3 linked regions of the Variovorax paradoxus B4 genome follow. The protein of the gene in region 1 interacts with the protein of each later gene in a pairwise test. Links are inferred from orthologs where the notes say so. Each region holds a gene or a part of one and is shown on either strand. Other genes may lie near its edges. The genes, in order: glnL, VAPA_RS12305 and glnK.

Evidence for each region.
Region 2: the proteins of glnL (region 1) and VAPA_RS12305 interact in binary tests that used the Escherichia coli proteins (3 or more experiments, as listed by UniProt). The link is inferred for Variovorax paradoxus B4 from one-to-one orthologs.
Region 3: the proteins of glnL (region 1) and glnK interact in binary tests that used the Escherichia coli proteins (3 or more experiments, as listed by UniProt). The link is inferred for Variovorax paradoxus B4 from one-to-one orthologs.

The regions. Positions count from the first base shown.
Region 1 is NC_022247.1:1,875,551-1,884,818, forward strand. What follows is about bases 1-2,846. They hold glnL (nitrogen regulation protein NR(II)), read left to right. Parts: upstream 1-806; coding sequence 807-1,886; downstream 1,887-2,846. Other genes in these bases: glnA (type I glutamate--ammonia ligase), read left to right, coding at 1-84; VAPA_RS08585 (hypothetical protein), read left to right, coding at 296-802; ntrC (nitrogen regulation protein NR(I)), read left to right, coding at 1,910-2,846. In the rest of the region: more of ntrC, read left to right, coding at 2,847-3,439; VAPA_RS08600 (hypothetical protein), read right to left, coding at 3,456-3,962; xth (exodeoxyribonuclease III), read right to left, coding at 3,968-4,753; VAPA_RS08610 (DUF3606 domain-containing protein), read left to right, coding at 5,018-5,197; VAPA_RS35085 (hypothetical protein), read left to right, coding at 5,341-5,478; VAPA_RS08615 (hypothetical protein), read left to right, coding at 5,558-5,740; VAPA_RS08620 (ATPase domain-containing protein), read left to right, coding at 5,912-7,411; VAPA_RS08625 (hybrid sensor histidine kinase/response regulator), read left to right, coding at 7,477-8,955; VAPA_RS08630 (lysylphosphatidylglycerol synthase domain-containing protein), read left to right, coding at 8,952-9,268.
Region 2 is NC_022247.1:2,655,072-2,664,492, forward strand. Bases 3,051-6,049 are described here. They hold VAPA_RS12305 (P-II family nitrogen regulator), read left to right. Parts: upstream 3,051-4,380; coding sequence 4,381-4,719; downstream 4,720-6,049. Other genes in these bases: VAPA_RS12300 (NAD+ synthase), read left to right, coding at 3,051-4,384; VAPA_RS12310 (LOG family protein), read right to left, coding at 4,744-5,334; VAPA_RS12315 (diacylglycerol kinase), read right to left, coding at 5,366-5,773; VAPA_RS12320 (RDD family protein), read right to left, coding at 5,770-6,049. Also shown: VAPA_RS12285 (sodium-translocating pyrophosphatase), read right to left, coding at 1-676; ppa (inorganic diphosphatase), read left to right, coding at 931-1,458; VAPA_RS12295 (GNAT family N-acetyltransferase), read right to left, coding at 1,489-2,670; more of VAPA_RS12300, read left to right, coding at 2,690-3,050; more of VAPA_RS12320, read right to left, coding at 6,050-6,336; VAPA_RS12325 (DUF3106 domain-containing protein), read right to left, coding at 6,351-7,247; VAPA_RS12330 (DUF3619 family protein), read right to left, coding at 7,262-7,684; VAPA_RS12335 (RNA polymerase sigma factor), read right to left, coding at 7,681-8,247; VAPA_RS12340 (acetolactate synthase 3 catalytic subunit), read left to right, coding at 8,533-9,421. UniProt on the Escherichia coli protein: P-II indirectly controls the transcription of the glutamine synthetase gene (glnA). P-II prevents NR-II-catalyzed conversion of NR-I to NR-I-phosphate, the transcriptional activator of GlnA. When P-II is uridylylated to P-II-UMP, these events are reversed.
Region 3 is NC_022247.1:291,022-300,331, forward strand. What follows is about bases 3,863-6,750. They hold glnK (P-II family nitrogen regulator), read left to right. Parts: upstream 3,863-5,081; coding sequence 5,082-5,420; downstream 5,421-6,750. Other genes in these bases: VAPA_RS01355 (TorF family putative porin), read left to right, coding at 4,194-5,018; VAPA_RS01365 (ammonium transporter), read left to right, coding at 5,443-6,750. Outside these bases: VAPA_RS01335 (phospholipase D-like domain-containing protein), read left to right, coding at 1-578; VAPA_RS34370 (hypothetical protein), read right to left, coding at 1,213-2,346; VAPA_RS01345 (tetratricopeptide repeat protein), read left to right, coding at 2,625-2,924; more of VAPA_RS01365, read left to right, coding at 6,751-6,963; VAPA_RS01370 (SMP-30/gluconolactonase/LRE family protein), read left to right, coding at 7,225-8,160; VAPA_RS01375 (LysR substrate-binding domain-containing protein), read left to right, coding at 8,172-9,053; VAPA_RS01380 (FAD-linked oxidase C-terminal domain-containing protein), read left to right, coding at 9,195-9,310. UniProt on the Escherichia coli protein: Involved in the regulation of nitrogen metabolism. Regulates the activity of its targets by protein-protein interaction in response to the nitrogen status of the cell.

The sequences.
Region 1 (9,268 bases):
TACATCGAACTGAAGATGCAGGAAGTCACGCGCTTCCGCATGGCGACCCACCCGGTCGAGTTCGACATGTACTACTCGTTGTAATTGGCCCACCCCCGAAGCGGCTCACTTCGTGTAGCCGCCTCCCCCTCGAGGGGGCAACACCTGCGGCCCGGCAGAGCCGGTTCCGCGGTGTTGCTGGGATGAACTCGAAAAGGACGGCCTCGGCCGTCCTTTTTGCTGGCGCGGAACATCTTGTCACCAGTGGAGTCGAATTGCAGGAAAATGCGCCTTTGTCGCGCCATCACCGATTCTCATGAAGACTGCTTCTCTCATTTTCCTGGCCGGTTCATTGTTGGCCGCCTTGCCCGCGTCCGCCCAGGAGCGCGTGTGGCGCTGCGGCAATGAATACACCAACAATTCGACCATCGCGCAGCAAAAGGGCTGCAAGGTCATGGAAGGCGGCAACGTCACGGTCGTGCAGGGCACCAAGCCTGCGGGCGGTGGTTCTGCCGGGGGCAGTTCCGCCCCGGCGGCGTCCCGCGCGCCCGCGGGCAGCCCGCGCGTCGAAGGCGTCGACCAGCGCGCCCGCGACGGCGAAGCCCGCTCGGTGCTCGAGTCCGAGCTCAAGAAGGCCGAGGCCCGCCAGGCGGAGCTCAAGAAGGAATACAACAACGGCGAGCCCGAGAAGCAGGGCAGCGAAGGCCGCAACTACCAGAAGTACCTCGACCGCGTGGCTGAAATGAAGGCCGAGCTGGCCCGCAACGAGAGCGACATCGCGGGCATTCGCCGCGAACTCGGCCGCCTGCCGGCCAAGCAGTAAGAACATGGCGTTCGGGAAGAAGGCGGCCGGCGCCACTCCGCGCTTTCAGTCCTTCGACCTGCTGTCCACGCTGATTGCGGTGGTCAGCACCAACGGCTCGGTGCTGTTTGCCAACGCGGCCCTCGAAGACGCGCTGGGCACGTCGCGCCGCACGCTCGAAGGCTCTCAGTTCGGTGCCTGCTTTCACGAGCCGCACGTGCTCCGCACGGCCATCGATGGTGCACGCAGCAACGACTTCGCCACGCTGCGTTATGAAGCCTTCTTGCGTCGCGTCAACCACGAGCTGATGCCCGTGCAGGTCACGCTGGCCCAGGGCGACAAACAGGGCGAACTCATCATCGAGATGTCGCCGCTCGAGCAGCAGGTGCGCCAGGACCGCGAAGAGCGCCTGCTCGACCAGGCGCAGGCGAACAAGGAACTCATTCGCAATCTCGCGCACGAGATCAAGAACCCGCTCGGCGGCATCCGCGGTGCGGCGCAGTTGCTGCAGATGGAGGTCGAGTCGCGCGACCTCATCGAGTACACGCAAGTCATCATTCACGAGGCCGATCGGCTGCAGACACTGGTCGACCGGCTGCTGGCACCGCATCGGCGCCCGCACGTGGTGGGCGACGTGAACATCCACGAAGTCTGCGAGCGCGTGCGCTCGGTCATTCTTGCGGAGTTTCCGCGCGACCTGCACATCGAGCGCGACTTCGACGTGTCGATTCCCGAATTCCGCGGCGACCGCGAGCAGCTCATCCAGGCCACGCTCAACATCGTGCACAACGCGGCGCAGGCCCTGGCCGAGCGCCGCGCCGCGGGCGATGCACAGATCACTTTCAAGACGCGCATCGCCCGACAGGTGATATTCAACAAGCAGTGGTATCGATTGGCACTGGAATTGCATGTCATCGACAATGGACCGGGTGTGCCGGACACGATCAAGGACCGCATCTTCTATCCGCTCGTATCGGGCAGGGAAGGCGGAACTGGGCTTGGGTTGACGCTTGCGCAAACTTTTGTGCAACAGCATCACGGCGTGATCGAGTGCGACAGCGTCCCGGGCCGAACCGATTTCAAGATATTGATACCGCTGCCCTAGCAGCCACGGCAACAAGGAGATGCATGAAGCCGATCTGGATAGTTGATGACGACCAATCGATCCGCTTCGTGCTGGAGAAGGCCCTTTTGCGCGAAGACCTGCCCACGCGCAGCTTCACCAACGCGCGCGAGGTGCTGGCCGCCCTCGAACTCGCCGCCGACGACGAACAGCAGGGCCCCCAGGTCCTGGTGAGCGACATCCGCATGCCCGGCGGCTCCGGGCTCGATTTGCTCGACAAGATCAAGGCCAAGCACCCCGGCCTGCCCGTCATCATCATGACGGCGTTTTCCGACCTCGACAGCGCCGTTTCGGCGTTCCAGGGCGGTGCCTTCGAATACCTGCCCAAGCCCTTCGACCTGCCGCGCGCCGTCGAGCTCATCCGCCGTGCCGTCGACGAGAGCCAGCGCGAGGAAGTGGCTGAGGAGCGCATGGTCGCCGCGCCCGAAATGCTGGGCCAGGCGCCCGCCATGCAGGACGTGTTCCGCGCCATCGGCCGTCTCTCGCAAAGCAACGTCACCGTGCTCATCACGGGCGAGTCGGGCTCGGGCAAGGAACTGGTGGCGCGTGCGCTGCACAAGCATTCGCCACGTGCCAACGGCCCCTTCGTGGCCATCAACACCGCCGCGATTCCGAAGGACCTGCTCGAGAGCGAACTCTTCGGCCACGAGCGCGGCGCCTTCACCGGCGCGCAGACCATGCGGCGCGGCCGCTTCGAACAGGCCGAGGGCGGCACGCTCTTTCTCGACGAGATCGGCGACATGCCCTTCGATCTGCAGACGCGCCTGCTGCGCGTGCTGAGCGACGGGCATTTCTACCGCGTGGGCGGGCACAACTCGGTCAAGGCCAACGTGCGCGTGATCGCGGCCACGCACCAGGACCTCGAGCAGCGCGTCAAGCTCGGCGGCTTCCGCGAAGACCTGTTCCACCGCCTCAACGTGATTCGCCTGCGCCTGCCGGCGCTGCGCGAGCGCGGCGAAGACGTGCCGGCGCTCACGCGCCACTTCCTGCAGGTGAGCGCGCGCCAGCTCGGTGTCGAACCCAAGCGCATTTCCGATGCGGCCCTGGCCAAGCTTGCTTCGTTCAGCTTTCCGGGCAACGTGCGCCAGCTCGAGAACATCTGCCATTGGCTGACCGTGATGGCACCGGCCCAGCTCATCGAGGCCAAGGACCTGCCGCCCGAAGTCATGGCCGCGGCCGCCGGTGCAGAAGTGCATGCCGCGGAAACTGCCGCCGCCACGGCGCCTGCGCAAGCCGCGCCGCTGCTGTCGCCAAGCGTCGAGCGCGAAGCGGCGCCGGCAAGCGGCGCTGCACCGGAAGCCGCAGAAGGCCTGGTGGGCGCAAGCAGCTGGGAGAGCGGCCTGGAGATCGAAGCCCAGGCGCTGCTCGCGGCCGGGCGCACCGACGTCTGGGATGCGCTGTCGCGCCGTTTCGAATCGCGGCTGATCCTCACGGCCCTGGCCAACACCCGTGGCCGCCGGATCGAAGCCGCTCAGAAGCTGGGCATCGGCCGCAACACCATCACCCGGAAAATCCAGGAGCTGGGCATCGAGTAGGGCGCGCTTCGCGCAGCTATCGGCTGCGCTGCCCCAGCGTCAGCGAGTCGAGCTGGAAGTTTCCGCTCTTGTCCCAAAGCCACGTGTCGACGTACGTGTGGCCGCCCAGGCGCCCCGGGCTGGGCAGCGGCGACGCCGCCTTGATGAGTTCCGCAATCTTTCCCGGCACCTCGGGCGCATGGCTCGGCACGCGGCTGAACGTGACGTTCCTGACGTTGCCTTCGGCATCGAGGTCGGTCTCGACCACCACCACCGCATAGACCAGCGGAGGAATCTTTCCCTTGTAGATGCGCTGCGGGTAGGCCTTGTAGATCTGGCGTGCCCCCGTCTTGCGATAGGCCCGCACGGCAGGCGTCTGCGCGGTGATCAGCCGCACGGTCGGCACATCGCTCCTCGGGCCCGGCACCTCGTCGGTGGCGGAGGTGGGCGAACTGCCGTCGCCGGCCTTGTCCGCGGGTTTGAGTGCCGAGCAGGCGGCGAGCGCAAGCGCCGCTGCGATCGTCGTGAGAGTGCGGATGGTCATGGTCATCAAATACCCTGGTCGAGGTCGAGCACCACCGGTGCGTGATCGCTTGGCTTTTCCCACTTGCGTGGTACGCGGTCGATGATGCAGCCTTTTGCGCGCGGCACCAGCGGCTCGCTCACCAGGATGTGGTCGATGCGCAGGCCGCGGTTCTTCTGGTAGCCCAGCATCCGGTAGTCCCACCACGAATAGCTTTTCTCGGGCTGCTCGAAGAGGCGGAAGCTGTCGACCAGGCCAAGCTGGAGCAGCGCCTTGAAATGCTCGCGCTCTTCGGTCGTGTGATGGATGGTTTCTGCCAGTCCCACCGGGTCGAAGCTGTCGCGGTCTTCCGGCGTGATGTTGAAGTCGCCGAGAAGCACCAAGCCCGGATGGGCGGCCATTTCCGCACGCAGCCATTCGCGAAGGGCGCGCAGCCAGCCCATCTTGTATTCGAACTTGTCGGTGCCCGGCGCCTGGCCGTTGACGAAGTAACCGTTCACGATGCGCAGCGGACCCGCCGGCGTCTCGACCGTGGCTGCAATCACGCGGGACTGGTCGTCGGTGAAGCCGCCAATGTTCCTTGCCACGTCGCGCATCGGCGCGAGGCTCAGGATGGCGACGCCGTTGTAGGTTTTCTGGCCGAACACGGCGGCCTCGTAGCCGGCCGACTTGAGCACATCGAGCGGGAACTTGTCGTCGCTCATCTTGAGTTCCTGCAGGCAGAGCACGTCGACGGGATTGGCGATCAGCCAGTCGAGCACATGCTGCAGGCGAGCAGTCAGGGAGTTGACGTTCCAGGTGGCTATTTTCATCAAAGCGCGAGGATATGGATTTGAAAGCACCCGAACAATCCGGTTACACGTCGGGCAAGCGGGCAAGCGGGCAAGCGGGCAAGCGAACACTTTACCCTCAATTATTTTGCGGTTGGCTGTGACGCTTCAGCCTGCGAAACATCCCGAAACCACACCAGGCCACGGCATGTAGAACATGTCCTGCATCAACCATGGCATCGGGCTGGCATGGTGGCTTCCATCGGCGGGGAAACTTTCGTCTCCAACCAACCTGGAGATCCCGCGATGCCGGACGACATGGAGATCCGCGTTCCACAGAACGATGAGCGAATCGACATCACCGACCTGAAAGAGGTCGACTACTGGACGAAGTGGTTCGGCGTCAGCGAGGCCCGGCTGCGCATGGCGGTCGCGTCAGCGGGCACCATCAAGGACGATCTGCGGATCTACCTCGGCCTTCCCTGAGGGCAAGCGCTGAACGGCGCGCGGGGGCGCCAACGCGGCCATTGCCGCCACCAAGTTCGTCGCGGCCGGCCAGCCGGGCCCGCGGGCTGCTGATCAGGGAGGTCATTCGCCCTGAAAGCGCGCGCGCCATCCGCAGCCTGGCCATGGAAGAGCCGAGCGTGCAGGGCGTCGGCCACGTGCTGTCGATGTACATCGACCCTGACGAGATCCTGGTCGACCTGAATTTCAAGGAAAGCACCGCCACCGGCGACGCGGCCGACGCCATTGCCGGCCTTGGCTGACGATCGCTGCCGCCATTGCCTGAGCGCTTTCGTGCTGCAGGCATCTCACTGTCGGGGCTCATTCAGGAGGTTGCCAGCCATGAACAACACGCCATCGCCGAAGCGCCGCGAGCGCTCCCACGACGAACCGGAGATCACCCAGGAGGAATCCGTGCCGACGGACGGAAGGGATACCGAGGGCGAGGAACTGATGAAGAAGGTCGACAACAAGAAGCTCGAGGATCCGGGTGATGCCGAACGCAAGACGCCCGACAAATCATGAGCCGTTCCCGCTGCCCGCGCCCGACGCTGCGGGGCAGTGGCGTTGTCTTGTCTCGAAGAAGGGTGATGCCCTACAACCCGGGGCCCGCACCCCTTGGTAAAAATCTTCCCGCAAGCAGATGGCAAACAGAACAGGGCAGAAAGGACTGCTGTCCCCACGACGGAGGAAGAGATGAAACTCGACGACACGGCAGTGCCGTCCACGCAGGACGGCCTGATGAAAGTCGGTGTTCCCGGCCTCGACGACGTTCTTGGCGGCGGGCTCACGTCCAATCGCCTCTACCTTGTCGAAGGCACCCCCGGCGCCGGCAAGACCACCATCGCGCTTCAGTTCCTGATCGAGGGCGCCAGGCGCGGCGAATCGGTGCTGTATGTCACGCTGTCTGAAACAGCCCAGGAGCTTCGGGGCGTGGCGCTTTCCCACGGCTGGGACCTGAGCGGCATCGAGGTGCGCGAGATGCTTCCGTCGGAAGCCGCGCTCGAGCCGGACGAGCAGTACACCATGTTCCATCCGTCCGAGGTCGAACTCAGCGAGACGACCTTGAGGATCCTTTCCGATGTCGATGTGCTCAAGCCGTCGCGCGTGGTGTTCGATTCGCTGTCCGAATTGCGCCTGCTGGCCGGCAGCTCGCTGCGCTACAGGCGGCAGATCCTGGCGCTCAAGCAGTTCTTTGCCGGCCGCCAATGCACGGTGCTGTTGCTGGACGACATGACGGCCATGAAGCACGACCTCCAGGTGCAGAGCATCGCCCACGCCGTCGTGAGGCTGGAGCAGATCAGCTCCGACTACGGCGCCGCGCGACGCCGGCTCATCGTCAGCAAATACCGGGGCCAGCAGTTCCGCGGCGGCTACCACGACTACCGGATCGAGCGCGGCGGCTTGCGCGTCTTTCCGCGCCTGGTCGCGTCCGAGCATTCTTCGGCGTTGACGCAGGAGCGGATTCCCAGCGGCCTGGATTCGCTCGATACCTTGCTGGGTGGGGGCCTCGAGAGGGGCACGAGCACGCTGTTCGTCGGCGCGCCGGGCACCGGCAAGTCGACGGTGGCGGTTCAGTTCGCGCTGGCCGCGGCACAGCGCGGCGAATGCGCGGCCCTCTTCATCTTCGACGAGAGCATCTACACGCTGCGTACGCGCTGCGAGAGCATGGGCATGGACCTGGCTCCGCACATCGAATCCGGCCGCATCAAGGTGCGGCAGGTCGACCCTGCCGAACTGTCGCCGGGCGAGTTCGTGCACCTGATCCGGCTGGCGGTGGTGGAGTGCGGTGCGGCAGTGGTGGTGATCGACAGCCTCAATGGCTATCTCAACGCCATGCCCGACGAGCGCTTTCTGATCGTGCAACTGCACGAACTGCTTTCCTACCTGGGGCAGGCCGGCGTTGCCACACTGCTGGTGGGCGCGCAGCACGGCCTCATCGGCATGCAGATGCAGACGCCCGTGGATGCGAGCTACCTGGCGGACGCCGTGGTGCTGCTTCGCTATTTCGAACTCGACGGAGAAGTGCGCCAGGCGATCTCGGTGCTGAAGAAGCGCGGCGGTGCGCACGAGCGGACCATCCGCGATTTCTCCATGACGGCCACAGGCCTCAGGGTCGGCGAGCCGCTGCGCCATTTCAGAGGCATCCTGACGGGCATCCCCATTCCCACCGACGGCGTGCAGCTCGCATCGTGAGCCCGCCCTCCGCTTCCGTCGAGCAGCGCATCCTGTTGCGGACCGCGACCTCCAGGGATGCCCTCATGGCTAGCGCCGTATTGGCACGCGCACAAATCGCGGCCCACACCTGCGACAGCCTGTGCGAGCTCGTGCGGGGGCTGCAGGAAGGCGCCGGCGTCATCATGCTGGCGGAAGAAGTGCTGGCCGACCCGGCCGCGGCCGCCCTGACCGAAGCGCTGGGCTCGCAGCCTCCGTGGTCCGATCTGCCGGTGCTCGTTCTTGCCCGCCAGGGCGCGGACTCGCCCGTCATCGTCAAGGCCATGGAGCGGCTCGCCAATGTCACCGTGATCGAACGGCCGATGCGGGTGGCCTCGCTGATCAGCACGGTTCGCACGGCACTGCGGGCGCGCAACCGGCAGTACCAGCTGCGCGAGCTGCTCGACGGCCTGCGCGAATCGGATCAGCGCAAGACGGAGTTCCTTGCAACGCTGGCGCACGAGCTGCGCAACCCGCTTGCCCCGATGAGCACCGCGCTCACGCTCTTGATGCGAAAGCCGCACGAGCCCGCGGAAGCCCGGCGCTACTACGAGCTGATGGGCCGGCAGATCGACCACATGGTGCGGCTCGTGAACGACCTGATGGAGGTCTCGCGCATCACGCGCGGCAAGATCGAGCTGCGCATGGAGGCGATCGCGCTCGAAGCGGTGATCGAGGATGCCATCGAACTGAGCCGGCCGCTGCTCGAAGGTGCCAGGCATGTGCTGAGCACCGAACTGTGCGGCGAACCGCTCGTCGTGCAAGGCGACGGCGTTCGCCTGACGCAGGTGTTTTCCAACCTGCTCAACAACGCCGCAAAGTACACCGCTCCCGGCGGAAAGATCCGGATTGTCCTGCGCGAAGAAGGCAGTGACGCCGTGGTCGAGGTCTGGGACAACGGCACCGGCATTGCGCCCGAGATGCTGAAGTCGATCTTCGAGATGTTCGTGCAGGTGAGCGGCACCTCCAAGGCGGCGCAGGGCGGGCTGGGCATCGGGCTGACGCTGGTGAAGAGCCTGGTCGAACTCCATGGCGGCAGCGTCGAGGCGACCAGTGCCGGACTCGGCCAGGGTGCGATGTTCTGCGTGCGCTTGCCGCTCACCCGTGTCGAAACCGGCATGCCGCAGTCGCCGGCGCCGGCCGATCGCGGCTGGCCGGCGTCGTTGCCGGGCACGGTGCTGATCGTCGACGACAACAGGGATGCGGCCGATGCGCTGGGCGAGCTGCTGCGCTCGATGGGGGTCTCGACGCGCGTGGCCTACAGCGGAGATGCCGCGCTGCGCATGGTGGCCGAGGGCCCGCCGCCCGGGCTCGCGATCCTCGACATCGGCATGCCGGGCATGGACGGATGCGAGCTGGCAACCAGGCTGCGCGCCGATCCCGCGCTGGCCGGATTGATCCTCGTCGCACTGACGGGCTGGGGCCAGCACGGCGACAAGGAGCGCATTGCGATGGCGGGGTTCGACCACCATCTGCTCAAGCCGCTCGACCTGCCGGCGCTGATCTCGACCCTGAGGCCGCCATGAACCACGATGCGACCACGCTTTCGGCGGCGGGCCATCCGGTGGGCAGGCCGTCGCTCTGGCGCCGCTGCCGCCGATGGGTGCTGCCGCTGCTGGGAGTCGCGGTGCTGGGCCTGCTGCTGTCGCACGCGCACAAGGTCGATTGGGCGGGCGCATGGGACGCGCTCCAGCGCTATCCGGCGATGCTGCTCCTGGGGGTCTGGGCGATTGCCACTGCCAGCCATGCGCTCTATGGATGCTTCGACCTCATCGGCCGGCGGCACACGCGCCACCGGGTGCCGCGCTGGCGCACCTGGGCCATTGCCGTGACGAGCTA
Region 2 (9,421 bases), 780 kb from region 1 along the record:
CGTTGTCGCCCACGTTGTCCGCAATGACGGCCGGGTTGCGCGGATCGTCTTCCGGAATGCCGGCTTCGACCTTGCCCACCAGGTCGGCGCCCACGTCGGCGCCCTTGGTGAAGATGCCGCCGCCCAGCCGCGCGAAGATCGAGATCAGCGAGGAGCCGAAGGCAAAACCGATCAGCGGATTGAGGATGGCCGAGAGGCTGCGGTCCGGCGTGAGGTTGCCGTTGCCCGCCAGGAACCAGTAGAAGACCGAGACGCCCAGGAGCCCCAGCCCCACCACCAGCATGCCTGTGATGGCGCCGCCGCGGAACGCGACGTCGAGCGCCGGGCCGATGCCTTGCGTGGCCGCCTGCGCGGTGCGCACGTTGGCGCGTACCGACACGTTCATGCCGATGAAGCCGCAGGCGCCCGAAAGCACCGCTCCCACCACGAAGCCGATGGCCGTGGTTGCGTCGAGGAACAGGCCGATGAGGATGGCCAGGACCACGCCGACCACCGCGATGGTGGTGTATTGCTTGGCGAGGTAGGCCGATGCGCCGGCCTGGATGGCTGCCGCGATCTCCTGCATCCGCGCGTTGCCGGGATCCTTGGCGAGAATCCAACTTCGAGCCCAGAAACCGTAGCCCACGGCCACGAGGCCGCAGACGATGGCGAGTATCAGGGGGGTGTTGCCGATCATGCTTTGCTTCTCCATTCGTTCGTTGTGACTTGTGGAGACGGACAGCATGGGTCCTGCGCGCAACGCGTACGGGACCCAGGTTTTCCGTCGCGTTGCTTCCTCGAAGCTCGCAGCACCGAGGTGCGGAGCCGATTGGCCAACGGGTGCAATTTACAGGCAAAAACGAGAGCGCGTGCGACCGGGCCGTGACACGGAAAGTAAACTCCGGGTTTGTCCCCATCTCTCCTCATACTTTTCAACTACTCGAAAACGTCATGTCCTTCGACAAAGTCTCCCCCGGCAAGAACATCCCCGACGCCTTCAATGTCGTGATCGAAATCCCGATGAACGCCGACCCGATCAAGTACGAAGTCGACAAGGAATCGGGCGCGATCTTCGTGGACCGCTTCATGACGACCGCGATGTACTATCCGGCCAACTACGGCTACGTGCCGCAGACCCTCTCTGGCGACGGCGACCCGGTCGACGTGCTGGTGATCGCGCCGTATCCGCTCTTGCCCGGCGTCGTGGTGCCGTGCCGCCCGCTGGGCATCCTGATGATGGAAGACGAAGCCGGCGTCGACGGCAAGGTGCTGGCCGTGCCCACCGACAAGGTGCTGCCGATCTACAGCCACTGGAAGTCGGTCGACGACGTGAACCCGATGCGCCTGAAGGCCATCAGCCACTTTTTCGAGCACTACAAGGACCTGGAAGCCGGCAAGTGGGTCAAGGTGCTGGGCTGGGAAGGCATCGACGCGGCCAAGAAGGAAGTCGTCGACGGCATCGCTGCCTACAAGAAGTAATCGCTCGGCCCTGCACGCGTTCGCAGCCGCTCAGCCCGCCTTGAAGGGGCTGCGTTCGCCCAGGTGGTCCATGTAGTTCTCGATGCCTTCGCCCTCGCGCTCGAGAAAGCGCTCGACCGCGTCGGCGAAGCCGGGGTGTGCCAGCCAGTGGGCGCTGGTGGTCTTCACCGGCATCAATGCGCGCGCCATCTTGTGTTCGCCCTGCGCGCCGCCTTCGAAGCGCCTGGCGCCGTGCGCAATGCACCAGGCCAGCGGCTGGTAGTAGCAGGCCTCGAAATGCAGGCAGTCGACGCGCTCCACGGCGCCCCAGTAACGGCCGTAGGCCACCAGCGCCTCGTCCCCGTGCGTGGACAGCGCGATCAGGCTCGTGGCAATCGGCTTTCCCTCGCGCTCGGCGACGAACAGCAGCCAGGCTTCGGGCATGGTGTCGGCCATGCGCTGGAAGAAGTCGCGTGAAAGGTAGGGCGGGTTGCCGTGCTCACGATAGGTGCGTGCATAGCAGCGGTAGAAGAAATCCCAGTCCGATCGGGCGATGTCGGCGCCGCGTGACCAGCGAAAGGTCACGCCGGCCTCAGCCACCTTGCGGCGCTCCTGGCGGATCTTCTTGCGCTTGTCGTGGGACAGGCTGGCGAGAAAGGATTCGAAGTCCACGTAGCCGGCTGTTTCGCCTGATTCCCCCGGGGCGGCATTCGTCCAGTGGAACTGCACCGTATTGCGCAGCATCAGGCCCGCTTCGGTGCAGGCGGCAATGTCGGCGTCCGCGCCGAACAGCAGATGCAGCGACGAGAGTTCTTCCTTCTTGCACCAGGCCACCAATGCCTGCACCAGCAGCGTGCGGTCTTGCGGATCGCGGGCCAGCAGGCGTGCGCCGGGCACCGGCGTGAATGGCACCGCCACCACTGCCTTGGGATAGTAGGCGAGCCCGTGCTGTTCGTAGGCATTGGCCCAGGCCCAGTCGAAGACATACTCGCCATAGGAATGGGTCTTGATGTAGGCCGGGCAGGCCGCCCGCAGCTGCTCGCCGCGCCACAGGGTAATGAACTGCGGCATCCAGCCGCTTTCGGGCGAGGCGCTGCCGCTGTCGTGCAGAGCCGCGAGGTATTCGTAGCGCATGAAGGGCGACGGCTGCGCCTCGGCCGCGAGCAGCGCGTTCCATGCTTTCGGCTCCAGGTCCGACAGCGACGCCACCACCCGAATGACATAATCGTTCAAGCCTTTTTCTTCCTTCCGTATGACGCTCAAGCTCGCCATCGCGCAACTCAATTTTGTGGTGGGCGACCTCGCCGGCAACGCGAGAAAAATCGTCGATGCCGCGCACCAGGCCCACGCCGAAGGTGCGCGTGTTCTGCTGACGCCCGAACTCTCGATTGCCGGCTATGCGGCAGAGGACCTTTTCCTGCGTCCCGCCTTCACCGAAGCCTGCGATGATGCCGTGAAAGGCATTGCCGCCGCACTGGCCGACCTCAAAGACATGGTCGTGGTGGTGGGGCATCCGACGGGCGGCAGCCTGCGAAGCCGCTCGGTGGCGGTGCAGATGCGCTACAACGCCGCCAGCGTCATCAAGGAAGGCCGCATCCTCGAAACCTACGCCAAGCGCGAACTGCCGAACTACCAGGTGTTCGACGAGCGCCGCTACTTCACGCCGGGGCAGGGCACCTGCGTGTTCGAGGCCGGCGGCGTCTCGGTGGGTGTGCTGATCTGCGAAGACGCCTGGTTCGACGAGCCAGCCGAACTGGCTCGAGCGGCGGGCGCCGAGGTGCTGGCCGTCATCAACGCCTCGCCGTATCACGTCGGCAAGGAGGGCGAGCGCGTGGCGCGGATGGCCGACCGCGCCCGCGCCGTGGGCCTGCCGCTGGTCTACGCGCACCTGGTGGGCGGGCAAGACGAAGTGGTCTTCGACGGCGCATCCTTTGCGCTGCAGGCTGACGGCGCCCCCGCCATGCAGGCCGAGAGTTTCAAGGAGGGGCTGGTTTTCATGCAACTGAAGCGCTCGCCGCAGGGCATCGGTGTCGTGGCGGAACCTTCGGCCATCGCCGTGCCGCGCGAAGCGGAAGCCCAGCTGTGGGATGCACTGGTACTGGGCGTGCGCGACTACATCGGCAAGAACGGCTTTCCCGGCGCCATCCTGGGGCTCTCCGGGGGCATCGATTCGGCGTTGGTGCTTGCCATCGCGGTCGATGCACTCGGCAAGGACAAGGTGCGCGCCGTCATGATGCCTTCGCCCTATACCGCCGACATCAGCTGGATCGACGCGCGCGAGATGGCAAGCCGCCTGGGCGTGCGCTACGACGAGATCTCGATCAAGCACACCTTCGAATCGTTCAAGGGTGCGCTGGCCGGGGAGTTCAAGGGCCTGCCCGAGGATACGGCCGAGGAAAACATCCAGGCCCGCATCCGCGGCACGCTGCTGATGGCGCTGTCGAACAAGTTCGGCTCGATCGTTCTCACCACCGGCAACAAGAGCGAGATGGCCACCGGCTACTGCACGCTCTATGGCGACATGGCGGGCGGCTTCGCGGTGATCAAGGACCTGCTGAAGACCACCGTGTTCGCGCTGGCCCGCTGGCGCAATGCCCATGACCCGTACGGCACTGGTGCCTCGCCGATTCCCGAGCGCATCATTACGCGGCCCCCGAGTGCCGAACTGCGGCCCGACCAGACCGACCAGGACAGCCTGCCGCCCTACGACGTCCTCGACGGAATCCTGGCACGCTACATGCAGGACGACGAGGGCATCGACGAGATCATTGCCGCCGGCTACGAGCGTGCGGTGGTCGAGCGGGTTGCGCGGCTCATCAAGATCAACGAATACAAACGGCGCCAGGCGCCTGTGGGCATTCGGGTGACCCATCGAAGCTTCGGCAAGGATTGGCGTTACCCTATCACCAGCAAGTTCAACGAAACCGCCGGAGCGCAAAAACCATGAAGCAGATCACCGCCATCGTCAAACCCTTCAAGCTCGAGGACGTACGCGAAGCCCTGGCTGAAGTGGGCGTTACCGGTCTCACAGTGACCGAGGTCAAGGGCTTCGGGCGCCAGAAGGGGCACACCGAGCTCTACCGTGGTGCGGAATACGTGGTCGACTTCCTGCCCAAGATGAAGGTCGAAGTGGTCGTGAATGAAGGCGACGTGGAGCGCTGCATCGAAGCCATCGTCAATTCCGCACGCACCGGCAAGATCGGCGACGGAAAGATCTTCGTCACCGGCGTGGAACGCATCGTGCGCATCCGCACCGGCGAGGAAAACGAAAACGCCGTTTGAAGGGGCTCGCCCCCAGGCTGCACGCTACAGGTTTTCGGCCAGGCGGTCGGCGCGCGGGTGCAGGGGAACTTCGGCGCGCAGCGCGCTGAGCAGTTCGGTGGGGTTGGTGCCGGTGCGGATCAGGTTCATCTGCCAATCGCCCATGAAGCCCTCGCGCACGCTGTGCGCCAGGAAGCCCAGCAGGCCGTCGTAGTAGCCGGCGGTATTGAGAATGCCGGTGGGCTTGTCGTGGTAGCCGAGCTGGCGCCAGGTCCAGATCTCGAACAATTCCTCGAAGGTGCCGATGCCGCCCGGCAGCGCGACGAAGGCGTCGGCGCGCTCGCCCATCATGGCCTTGCGTTCGTGCATGGTGTCGACCACGTGGAGCTCGTCGCACAGGGGATTGGCCAGTTCCCGGTCGACCAGCGCCTTGGGAATGATGCCGACCACCCGGCCGCCGGCGTTGCGGGTGGCTTCGGCCACCGTGCCCATCAGGCCGGTGCGTCCGCCACCGTAGACCAATTGGCCGCGGTGCTGGCCGATCCACTGGCCGACCGCTTCCGCGGCCTTGGAGAATTCAACTCGCTCGCCGGGTCGCGAGCCGCAATACACACAGATCGAAAATTCAGGATTCATGCCGCCATCATGCCTCGTGCGGCGGGCGTCTTCATGACGCGAAGTGCTGCCACAGCGCCGCCAGCCAGATGCCCCCGCAAAGGGTGAGCGACAGCAGCACGGCGGCGCTTCCCATGTCCTTGGCGCGCTTGGAGAGGTCGTGCCATTCGGGGCCGATGCGGTCGATGGCGGCTTCGACCGCGGTGTTGAGCAGCTCGACGATCATCACGAGGATGGCGCTGCCGGCGAGCAGGGCCACCTCGATCCAGCTGCGGCCGAGCCAGAAGGCAGCCGGAATCATCACGATGGCCATGATGGCTTCCTGGCGAAAGGCCGGCTCGCTCCAGCCTGCCCGAAGGCCGTGCAGCGAGATCAGGGTTGCATGCCACACGCGCTCCAGGCCCTTGCGGGCCTTTTGCGGGTTCACGGCGGGGTCGGGAAGCTTGGGCAAGGCACTCATCGGCGGCTCATCGGCTTGGAGGTTATGAGCCGCGTACCGGCCCAGGCGTCGTGCCAGAACTGGCGCTCGGGGTGAAAGCGCGCCAGCAATGCCCAGACGGCAACCCATCCGAAGATCAGCACCGTGGATTCTCCACCCGAAAGCTTGAAAGGTGCGATGGCGGCCAGCGGCGGCAGGAACCAGATCCAGCTGAGCAGGTAGCGCGCCAGCGCCCGGCCCTGGGTGAGGGGGCGCCCTTGCGCATCGACGATGCGGATGTTCCAGGTTTTCATGGCCAGCGTCTGTCCCCGGGTCCAGAACCAGACGAAATAGACGCCGAACACCACGAACAGGAAGGCCTGGAGCAAGTGCCGGCGGGAATCCATGGCGTCCCGCATCTGGCCGAGCGTGCTGAACAGCCAGCCTGCAACGAACACCACCGCGAACAACAGCATGCCCTCATACAGCCAGCATGCCATGCGTCGCCACAAGCCGGGCACTATCAGAAGAGGAGCGCTGGGGGGAGTATCTGCGAGCGATGAGGAGGGATTCGATTCCGAGAATTCGGAAGAATTTGAAGCCATCGAAACCTTGGGGATCAGGGGGGCGAGGACTGCTCGGCGCCACGGCCTGCAGGATTGGAAGCGGACGATGGCGGCGAAACCTGGGCGGCAGCCGATGGCATGGGTACCTGCGCCTCGGCCGGAACCGGCTGCGACGCGGCGGCGGACGCGTCGGACGGGGAGGGCGTGGACACGACGGACGGGACGCGCTCCGGCGGCGAAGCCACCATGATGGCGGCGGCAGGCGCCGTGGCTGGCAGGGGCGTTGCAGGCGGGGCCAGCATGATGCGGGGCGTGTGCTGCCCCGCAGGCGTCACGGCCGGCACCGTCACGAGTTTCTGGGCTGGAACAGGACGCACCGGAATGGCGGCACCGCGCGGCTTGGCGGGGGCGCGCTCCGCCAGCCGGCGCTTTTCTTCCGCGCTCAAGGCCTGGTACTCCTCCCACTTGGCCCTGCGTTCGTCGGCAGGGACGCGCTTCACCTCGGCAAAATTGAGGCGCGCCTGGGCCCGCTGCTGATTGCTCAGGGCTGCCCATTCGATCATGCGGCTGTGCAGGGTGGTTTGGTCATCGGCCGACATGTTCGCGTAATTGCGTGACAGTGCCAGCCATTTGCGCTTGTGCCCCGGGTTCAAGGCGTGCCAGTGCGACGCGAGCGGCCGCAGCGCCTGCTGCTGCTCCGCGGTGAGTTCGCTCCAGTATGGCTTGGTCGCTGGAGCGGTCTTCGAAGCCGAAGCCGAAGCCGAGGCCGAAGCCGTTGCCGCTTGCGCGGCACCGCCGGCAGATTTGAGCGGCTCGGAACGAGGTTGGGCGCTGGCGAGTGTCAGGCCGAACAGCGCAACGGCGAGCGCGCCCGCCCAAATGACTGCGCCCGACGTTGGCGGGCGCAGCGGGCGGGGCGTAGCGGTGCGGGAGGCGGAAGGGCGTCGCATTCGTTCAACGGGACTCAGTCAGAGGCGCCGTCGGCCTTGAGGAACTGGGCAAAACCAGGGTCGGTGTAGGCGGCCGGAGGGAGATCGCCCGTGAGCAGTGCGGAATCGACTTCCGCCAGTTCGCTGGCACGGTCTTCGTCCTGCAGCACGCTGATGGTGATCAGCCCCGCAACCAGCGCAATCAGGGGCACCACCGAACCGATGCGGGTCCACCAGCCGCCGCCCATTGTTGCCACATGCCCGGATTGCATGACCACCGAAGCTGCCCGCAACTGGGGCGACTGCTTGCGCATGGCAACGGCTTGCGCGCGCGCCACCCGCAGCCGCTCGCCGATGTCGTGCGGCAGCTCCCGGCTGCCGTCGGACAGCCGCGCAGCGACACGCTGGCCGAATTGATCCTCGGCAGCAAAAGAAGAGGTTGAAACCTTAGTGTTCATAGCGAAATTCCCTTGGCTTTGAGCGCCTTGCTCAGGGCGTGTACGGCCCGCGAACAATGGGTTTTGACGCTGCCTTCGGAGCAGCCCATTGCAGCGGCCGTCTCCGCCACATCCATTTCTTCCCAGTAACGCATCAGGAAAGCCTCGCGTTGACGACCTGGCAAAGCTGCGATCTGTTCTTCGATCTCGTGGAAGACCTGGGCGCGGCGGGTCGTGTCCTCGGCACTCTCCGTTTCTCTGGAGTCGGTTGGCGAGACGAAGTTCTCCAGCAGATCGAAATCTCCGTCGTCGCCGGCAGATTCGAAGTCGCCGAGGTTGGAGAACAGGGCGCGGCGGGTTTTCTGCCGGCGGAACCAGTCGAGCGTGCAATTCGAAAGGATGCGCTGGAACAGCATCGGCAGCTCTTCCTGCGGCTTGTCGCCGTAGTGCTGCGCCAGCTTCATCATGCTGTCCTGCACGATGTCGAGTGCCGCTTCCTCGTCCCGCACGTGGTAGACCGAGCGCTTGAAAGCGCGCCGTTCGACGCTCTTCAGAAAGTCGGAAAGTTCTTGTTCAGTGGCCAAGCGAGAGGGGGCGCCGCGGGCGCCGCGTGGGGAATGGGGGTATCGGGAAGCGCTTATGTTTTTCTGCCGCGGATTATGCCCCCGTGCCTTTTCATGGGGATTTTTGCGCGGCGGCAAGCCCATCAATGTCATAATCCGCGCTGCAAGTCAAAAGGCAAACGGGTCACGGTCCGGCGGAACATCAGTCCGCTCATGGCTTTGGCCTCAAGTCCTGGCGCGGCCCCACAAGGGCTGGCAAGGGGCACCCAAGGTTTTTCGTTCCCGAAAAAACTCCAAAGGTTGATCATGGAAATCTCGAAGGCGGAACTCGCTTCCGCAGCAGCCGCGTCCTCTGGCGCCGGCAACCCAACGCAAGAACTCATGGGCGCTGAAGTGCTGGTCAAGGCACTGCAGGCCGAAGGCGTCCAGTACATCTGGGGCTACCCCGGTGGCGCGGTTCTGTACATCTACGACGCGTTCTACAAGCAGGACACCATCCAGCACGTGCTGGTACGCCACGAGCAGGCAGCCGTCCACGCGGCCGACGGCTATGCGCGTGCCACCGGCGAGGTCGGCGTGGCGCTGGTCACCTCGGGCCCCGGCCTGACCAATGCGGTCACCGGCATCGCCACGGCGTACATGGACTCGATCCCGATGGTGATCATCTCGGGTCAGGTACCCACCGCCGCCATCGGCCTGGATGCCTTCCAGGAATGCGACACCGTGGGCATCACCCGCCCCATCGTGAAGCACAACTTCCTCGTCAAGGATCCCAAGGATCTGGCCATGACGATGAAAAAGGCCTTCCACATCGCCCGCAGCGGCCGTCCCGGCCCGGTGGTGGTGGACGTGCCCAAGGACGTCTCCTTCAAGAAGACCCCGTACGCCGGCTATCCCGACAAGGTCGAGATGCGCTCGTACAACCCGGTGCGCAAGGGCCACGGCGGCCAGATCCGCAAGGCGCTGCAGCTGCTGCTGAATGCCAAGCGCCCGTACATCTACACGGGCGGCGGCGTGCTGCTTGGCAACGCCTGCAACGAACTGCGCACGCTGGTCGACATGCTCGGCTATCCGGTCACCAACACGCTGATGGGCCTGGGCGCCTACCCGGCGAGCGACCGCAAGTTCCTGGGCATGCTGGGCATGCACGGCACCATCGAAGCCAACAATGCGATGCAGAACTGCGACGTGCTGC
Region 3 (9,310 bases), 1.6 Mb from region 1 along the record:
CGGCCCTGGCCTTCGGTCGTCACCGGCCGGGCCTGTTCGTCGCCGGAGCGATCAGCGACCCCACGGCGATGCCGGGCTACACCCCCCGCGATCCGGCAGCGCCCAAGGTCCCGCTGCCGGCCATCTACACCCCGGCAGGGGCCCCCAACGTGCTGATGGTGCGGGCCGCGTCCCTGCAGGACCCGGTCGGCAACTTCGACAAGGAACTGCTGAAGATCGGGCATGCGATCGTGCACGACAAGGTGGTAGTGATCGACCCCATGTCGGAAGATTGCGTGGTGGTCGCGGGCAGCCACAACCTCGGGTTCAAGGCGTCCTATGCCAACGACGAGAACCTGACCCTGATCCGCGGCAACCGAGCGCTGGCCTGCGCCTACGCGGTGCACGTGCTGGACGTCTACGAGCACTACCGCTTCCGGGCCGTGCAGGAAGAGATCCGGCGCGAGGCGATGATCGCGGGCAAGAGCGTGGAGAAGGCCGTGGACCAGGGTTTCCTGAAAGAGGACGACACTTGGCAGGACAAGTACATTGAGCCCGGCCAGGCCGATTTGCGCATGTACCTGCTGGCAGATCATTGATTGCGAGCCTCCCAAAGCATGAGTTCGTTGCCTGGAATGGCGCTTCTTGGGCAAGCAGATTTCCCCTATTGTTAGAGACTTGGTGACGGGACTAAGGGGAGGACTTGCAATGAGGCGCTATCGGCTTCACATTGCTTGCCGTGTTCCCGCAGCGATTGCACCAGCAGTTGGAGGCATATCTGCTGCGTTGCCTCGCCAGCGATAGACGCGAGAGCGCTACGCTGAAGCTTGCGGCCAACTCGCTCCCGACAGAAGCACCGACGGGGCCCTGCTGAGCTAGGCCGTGCTGCCAAAGGACGTGGACACACGGTTGCCAGAATGTGACCTGGTCGTACTGAGCGAAGCGCAAGGCGGCGCGTCGACCATCGTCTCTTGGCCCCATTTTGTTGAGCATGCACGGCACCTACTCGAGAGGTTGCCTTTCGCCGTGCCTCGGTGGAAGGTGCTCGGATTTCCAGAGGGAGATTGCCTCGAGAAGCTCCGAGAAGTGGCAACGACCATGGACGCTGCCAAGGTGTAGGACTGGGCTGGCCACTACTGATTTGAACGAGCACAGGGCTGTGCTCGGCCAGCAGCAAAAGCTCAGATCCGCTCTCCAAGAGAGCGTTGCCCCATCTTCAATCCGACCCGAAGCTCAGATACCTGGAACTCGCCTAAAGCGCATCACGAAATGCGCGATGGCAAATGCGATGCTACCGGAGGCAAGAAATAGGGGCAGGGGCGCCGTCCAGTCCATGTCGCCGGCGCCGGAACGCCAGCAACTGGCTGCCGTGGCAGCGGCACCAAGCAGACCAGCCGCAGCGAAAAGCAGGAGCGGCTTTAGACGGACCACGAAACGCTCGCAACTTCCGACGCCAAACTTCTCGTCGACAAGGCCAGCGATCCATGGCGAGAGAAATGGCGAACGCTTGGTGAACAGGGCCATGCCAACGAAAAAGACCAGCGGCATTGCGACGACCAAGGTCGCCATTTGGGAAGACATTGGCATAGCGCAGACCATGTCGTCTGGTGCGGCGACGAAGCCGAGCATATTGCTCACAATCGTCAGGCACCATATTGAAGCGATGGCCGCTGTCGACTGCCATCCCGGCTCGCCATTTGTAGCGGAGCTCTCGCGTGTTGTCCCACCTTCAGGCACCGATGTGTTCGGTTCGGTAGCGCGCGCTACCGGTAGAAGTTCATCTCGCCTGCGTAGTGCAATGAAGCGCCACATGACCAGCGATATGAATGAGAACAGCACCCATACCCGAGCGAATGCTGCGAAGTTTCCGCGCTCAAGCTCCTCGTACTCGGCCTGCGAGATCTGCGTAGGCGCTCCGCGATTGATGCTCTCGTAGAAACGTGTGCCATCCGCGGAGGTGTGCCAGTGGCGGCTGGTCACCTTGGTGCCATCAGGGCTCTTTCCCATTCCTACCGGGATGCCCGCCCAGTTGGGGGCGGCGGCTGCAACAGAAGCGAGCGCTACGACCACGACCCATGGTGCGAAGAGTTCGCGTGGCCGAGGGCTTGCGCGGACTGATGAATCCGAATGCAGGCGACGTGCCGCCAGGGCTCCAGCTCCGAAAACCAGGAGGATGGCCACATGAACCCACATCAGGTACGGCATTGACCGCGACCATTCGACACGTGTGCAGAGCACAACTGCAATCACGCTGGTGACCAGCAAGAATGCGGACAGCCCCATCAGCAGCCGAGCCGCGCCAAGGCCCCGACGGCTCTTCTTGGCGATGGTATCCGCAAGCACTGTCATCTTGTTGTGCACACTCACGACTCGCCCTCAGATTGGAAGTTGTCTATCCGCGCGAGGTCACTTCGACGCGAAGCTGCAGTGTCAGGTCTTTTCGCGTCGGGGCGGGTCCTCGAAATGCGAGTGACAAAGGGTGGCGTCGCGTTGCGAACATGTTGGCCTGAATGCTATTCGGAATCGGGGTGGCGCGGAATCCAAGGTACCGCGAGAGCATCGGAACCCCATCACCTCAAAGCTGTGGCAGGATCCTGCCGGGGGAAGTCGCTCGTTGTGCCTTCCGATCCCATTGAGGAGCCAAGGTGTTTTCGCACGTTTTTGTGAGCGTCACCGATTTTGAGCGCGCGCTTCGCTTCTACAGCGCCGTGATGGACGCTTTGGACATTGAACTGCGGCGCATTCGGGAGTCGATCAATGCCTACTTGCAGAGCATTGCATTGAATCCCAGCCGCGCATCGGCTTGGTTCAACATGGGCGGCGTGCATTGGAACGCCGGAGAGCCGGAGGAGGCAAGTCGAGTGTGGAAGGCGGCAGTGGACAGATTTCCAGATCACGAGCTAGCGGCTTTGCTCCGCCGCGATCTCCCCTCAGTCCTTCGCTAGCGGAGCGAGTTGCCATTTGCTGGTGAAGGGTGTGCCCTGCACTTGGCCTGCCTCTGACGAGAGGTCATCGGAAGGCCGTGGAAAGATGGCCGTTCTCATTTAAACCCCGACAAAACCGCAAATTCGCATTTATTTAAATGCGTTCGCGTTTTTCGACCGCGCTTACACCGCCGCCCACCAGGGCCACGGCGCTGGATGTGTGGTGGGGCGCCGAGGTTGGCCGGTTCATCCAGCGCGCGGTCGAGAAACTGCCGGCCAGACTGGCCACGGCCGCGCTCTCCAGCGCCTCGTCGACGCTCATGGGCGGCAGCAGGCCGGCAAAGCGCTGCGCCAGCATCGACTTGCCCGAGCCGGGCTCGCCCATCATCAGCAGGCTGTGCCCGCCCGCGGCGGCGATCTCGAGGGCGCGCTTCGCGCCCGCGTGGCCCTTGACGTCGGCCAGGTCGGCATAGAGCGGCGCGGCGGCCGCGTGAACCCGGGCCCAGCCGTCCGCGGCGGGCTGCTGCTGTTCCTCGCCCTGCTGCAGCGCGGTGCCTTCGGACATGAAGCGCTGCACCACGTCCAGCAGGTGCCTGGCGCCGTACACCTCGCTGCCGGGCACCAGCGCCGCTTCCCGGGCGCTCCCGGCGGGCAGCACCAGGTGTGTCGCGATGCCGCGCGTGTGCAGGGCCAGCGCCATGGCCAGTGCGCCGCGAACGGGCCGCAGCTCGCCTGAAAGAGAGAGCTCGCCGGCAAATTCATGTCCCGCAAGGAGCGCAGGCTGTATCTGCCCGCTGGCCGCGAGGATGCCGAGCGCGATTGGCAGGGCGAAGCGGCCGGAGTCCTTGGGCAGGTCGGCCGGCGCCAGGTTGACGACGATGCTTGTTGTTCGGAAACTCCAGGCCGGCGTTCTGGATGGCCGAGCGCACCCTTTCGCGTGCCTCCCTGACCTCGGTTTCCGCCAGCCCGACGAGCGTGAAGCTCGGCAGGCCGTTCGCCAGATGCACCTCGACCGTGACACTGGCCGCTTCCAGCCCAAGCAAAGCACGGCTTTGCACCAAAGACAGGCTCATTTCTCTCTCCCTCCCCATTGTGGTGCGCCCGTTTTTGGTCGGGCTCATGCACCGCGATGCCCCATGGGGTACCGCAACTGAACACGCTTGTAACTATTTCGCCTGGGTTGCCGGTGCGGGAGCGGCCGCCGTGCCGCAGGGCAAAACGTGCACTTTGGCACGCTCCCTGCTATGAGATGGTGTCCCCCAACAATCCAACCAACTCCGAGGAGTCTCGATGATGCACCGTAAATTCGCCCAGGCAATGGCCGTGGTCGCCCTTGCCGCCCTGCCGATGCTTGCGAGCGCACAGCTCACGGGGAATGTGGCACTGACGAGCAACTACAAGTTCCGCGGCCAGGACCAGGACATGATCGGGAAGAACGACTACGCCAAGACCAAGGGCTTCAAGCCCGCCATCCAGGGCGGCTTCGACTATGCCTTCGGCGAGAGCGGCTTCTACGTGGGCAACTGGAACTCCAGCGTCAACTGGCTGCAGGGCAACAGCATCGAGAGCGACCTCTACGGCGGCTACAAGTTCAAGGCCGGCCCCTTCGACCTGGACGTGGGCGCACTCACCTACATCTACCCGGGCAACTCCATCGGCAACACCACCGAGCTGTACGGCGCCGGCACCTGGGCCGACGAGGCGATCGGCTCGTTCACCCTGAAGTACTCGCACACGGTCTCCAAGGACTACTTCGGCTATGCCGGCTACAAGTCGGGCTCGGGCCTGAAGGGCCGCAACACCGGCTACCTGAACCTGGCCTACAGCAAGGAAATCGTGCCCAAGCTCACGCTGAAGGCCGCCGTGGGCTACACCCACATGTCCAGCGACATCCGCAGCCTGGGCTACAAGAGCTACGTGGACTACAACGTGGGCGTGTCGTACGACTTCGGCAACGGCCTGGCACTGGCCGGCTCGGTGCAGGGCGCCAACAAGAAGAGCTCGTACCTCGCGCTGAGCAACCCGGGCTACGACTTCGGCTTCGGCCCCATCGGCGAGCAGTATTACTCGCCCAACAAGGCGCGTTTCATCGTTACGCTCAGCAAGACGCTGTAAACACAAGAACAAGGTGCGGCCCAAGCTGCCGCACCATTCATTCCATCCAAGAAGGAGAAAGTCATGAAGCTGGTCACAGCCATCATCAAACCGTTCAAGCTCGACGAGGTGCGCGAAGCCCTCTCGGCCATCGGCGTGCAGGGCATCACGGTCACGGAGGTCAAGGGCTTCGGCCGCCAGAAGGGCCACACCGAGCTGTACCGCGGCGCGGAGTACGTGGTCGACTTCCTGCCCAAGGTCAAGATCGAAGCGGCGGTTTCCGACGACCTCGTCGACCGCGTGATCGAAGCCGTCGAAGGCGCAGCGCGCACCGGCAAGATCGGCGATGGAAAGATTTTTGTCTACAACCTCGAGCAGGTCGTTCGCATCCGCACCGGCGAAACCGGTCGCGAAGCCCTCTGATCCAGCCCGGAAAAAAACAACCATGAAAAAACTGCTTGTTTCTCTCGCGCTCGGTCTGAGCCTGCTCACTGCAGGCACGGCGAGCTTCGCCCAGGCGCCTGCTGCCACGGCCGAGACGCCGGCGGCGTCCGCGCCCGCAGCCGCCGCGCCGGCACCCGCGGCCGCCCCGGCTGCCGCCGCTGCCGAAGCAGCGCCCGCCGCGGCTCCTGCCGCTCCTTCCTTCAACAAGGGTGACACCAGCTGGATGATGCTGTCCACGCTGCTCGTCATCATGATGACCATCCCTGGCCTGGCGCTGTTCTACGGCGGCCTGGTGCGCAGCAAGAACATGCTGTCGGTGCTGATGCAGGTGATGGTCACCTTCTCGATGATCGTGGTGCTGTGGCTCATCTACGGCTACAGCATCGCGTTCACCGAGGGGAACGCCTTCTTCGGCGGATTCGACCGGCTCTTCATGAAGGGGATCTTCGATCCGGCCACCGGCGTGTTCGCGCCCGGCGCCACCTTCAGCAAGGGCGTCTACATCCCCGAGCTGCTGTTCGCCGCCTTCCAGGCCACCTTCGCCGGCATCACCTGCTGCCTGATCGTGGGCGCCTTCGCGGAGCGTGCCAAGTTCTCGGCCGTGCTGCTGTTCATGGTGATCTGGTTCACCTTCAGCTATGCACCGCTGGCACACATGGTCTGGTTCTGGATGGGCCCGGACGCCTACACCGCCGCCAACGTGGTGGACGCACAGAACGCCAAGGCCGGCCTGATCTGGCAGTGGGGCGCGCTCGACTTCGCAGGCGGCACCGTGGTGCACATCAACGCCGCCGTTGCGGGTCTGGTGGGCGCCTACGTGATCGGCAAGCGCGTCGGCTACGGCAAGGAATCCTTCACGCCGCACTCGCTCACGCTCACCATGGTTGGCGCCTCGCTGCTGTGGGTCGGCTGGTTCGGCTTCAACGCAGGCTCGGCCCTCGAAGCCGGCACCAGCGCTGTGCTCGCCTTCATGAACACCTTCTCGGCCACCGCCGCCGCCGTGCTCGCATGGTGCATCGGTGAAGCGCTGATGCGCGGCAAGGCCTCGATGCTGGGTGCCGCCTCGGGCGCCGTGGCAGGCCTCGTGGCCATCACGCCGGCCGCCGGCAACGTCGGCCTGATGGGCGCCATCGTGATCGGCTTCATCGCCGGCTTCGCCTGCCTCTGGGGTGTCAACGGCCTCAAGAAGATGCTCGGCGCGGACGACTCGCTCGACGTGTTCGGCGTGCACGGTGTCGGCGGTATCGTCGGCGCGCTGCTCACCGGCGTGTTCAACACCCAGGCACTCGGCGGCCCCGGCCTCGTGGGCGACTGGGTCACGGCCAGCGTGGTGTCCAACGGCATCGGCGCCCAGGTCTGGATCCAGCTCAAGGGCGTGCTGCTGACCATCGTGTGGTCGGGCGTGGTGGCGTTCATTGCCTTCAAGATCGCCGACCTCACCATCGGCCTGCGTGTGTCGGAAGAAGAAGAGCGCGAAGGCCTCGACATCTCCGCCCACGGCGAGACCGCATATAACAGGTAAACCCCCAGTCTTCGCGCACTTCGTGTCGCGCGCGCCTTCCCCCTACCGGGGGCAACACCAGCGGCCCGGCAAAGCCGGTTCCGCGGTGTTTCTGGAAGAAGGCATGCGGTGCGGGGGCTGGTTATAAGAACTACACGGAACGATTTTTCAGCGAGGTCTCCTTTGGATGTTCAGCCCGCGAGCGCTTCGGCGCCAGCGGGCTTTTTTTTGCCTGCGTTTTTCCTCTGGAGCGGCGATGCCCGCCCATGCACAATTCCGGACATGTGGACCTCCATCGACAACAGCCTCTGCGAACTCGGCGAATCGCCGTTCTGGCATCCGCGGGAACGCGCCCTGTACTGGCTCGACATCCCGGGCCGCGCCGTGCTGCGCACCCGCGGCGACATCGGCACGCCCTCCGCCAAGGTCGAACGATGGGCCTTGTCCACCGAGCCCGGCTGCATGGCGCCGGCGCGCAGCGGCGGCCTCGTGATCGCGCTGCGCGACGGCATCTACCGGGCGCGCGAGTGGGGCGGTGAACTCGTTGCCATGGCGCGCGTGGAACACGACGTGCGCACCATGCGCTTCAACGACGGCAAATGCGATGCGCTCGGCCGCTTCTGGAGCGGTTCGATCAACGAGGCGAAAGACCGCGCCAACGCCGCACTCTATTGCCTCGATGCGCGCCCCGGCACCGGCGTGGCGCCGACTCTCACGCTGATGTCCAACCAGGTGACGACGGCCAACGGGCTCGCGTTCTCGCCCGATGCGCGCACCCTGTACTGGGCCGATACGCCCGCGCACCAGGTGCGCGCCTGGAACTGGGACGCCGAGGCCAACACGCTCTCGCAGCCCCGCGTGTTCCACCAGTTCGACGCCAAGCCCGAAGGCTGGACCCCCGATTCGCCGATGCTGCGCTACGCAGGCCGCCCCGATGGCGCCTCGGTCGATGCGCAGGGCCACTACTGGGTCGCGATGTTCGAAGGCGCCCAGCTGCTGCGCCTCGCACCTTCGGGCGAGATCGTGACCGCCGTTCCCGTTCCGGTCCAATGCCCGACCATGCCCTGCTTCGGCGGCGACGACCTGAAGACGCTCTTCGTCACCAGCGGCCGCAAGGGCCGTCCTGCCGCCGAGATCGAGCGGCTGCCCGCATCGGGCACGGTGATCTCGATGCGCGTCGACGCGCCCGGCCTGCCGGTCGCCTTCTTCGAAGATTGAGCGGTTCCCGCATGGCCCTGCAGCACATCCCGCCCATCCAGTGCCTGCTGACCTTCGAGGCCGTGGCGCGGCTGCGGCATGCGGGTCGCGCGGCGGACGAGCTGTGCGTCACCGCCAGCGCCGTGAGCCACCGCATCCGCCAGCTCGAGGCGCACGTGGGCTTCAAGCTCTTCGGCCGCGGCGACTTCAGCCTGACGGCCGACGGCGCGGCCTACCTCGCCAACGTGCGCACCGGCCTCGCCGCGCTGCAGGCCACGCCGCTCGGCAACGCGGCGCCGCGCGCGACGCGCCTGCGCATCGCCGTCACGCCCACCTTCAGCCGCGTGTTCCTGATGCCCCGGCTCGAGCTGTTCCGCAACATCTACCCCGACATCGAGCTGGTGCTGCAGGTGTCGATCCCGCTGCTCGACGTGACGGCCGAGCAGGCCGACCTCGAGGTGCGCTACGGCAGCGGCGCGTATGCCGACTGCGAACACCGGCTGCTTCTCGAAGAAGAGGTGCTGCCCGCCTGCAGCCCGAGCTATCTCAACGAGTTCGGCCCGTTCGACGGCTTCCGCACCGCGGCGGAGATTGCCAGCGCCCGGCTGATCCGCAGCCCCCTCGAGCCCTGGGGCACCTGGTTCGCAAGCTGCGGGATCGACCAGCCCGAGCCGCACGTCGGCTCCCAGTTCAACGACCTGGGCCTGGTCTACGACGCGGCCGCGAGCGGCTTCGGCGTGGCCCTGGTGCGCCAGAAGATGGGCGCCGCCTGGTTCGAATCGGGCCGGCTGGTGCCGCTGTCCGACCGGCCCGTGCCCTCGCCGCACCGCCACACCATCTGCTGGCAGCCCGGCACGCTCGATCGCTGGGAATGCGCGGCCTTTGCCGACTGGCTGGTGCAGGCGCTGCGCTGAACCGTTGGCCGTCCGGCGGATGGACCGTCCGGCAAAGTTCTCTCAAGCGAAGCGCAAAAAAGCTTCAACCATCCGGCGCCGCATTTCCGTAGAGTGCGGTACACCACGAGACAATCCGCCCAAGAGAAGAGGCCTTGCCCCATGAACGCGCCGCTCACCGCCGTCCAGCACGATTCGCTGCAGAAAACCGACCGCCAGTCGCAGATCGTGCGCGCCCTGCAGGCCCACCTGCCGGCGCACGCGCTCATCTGGCATGC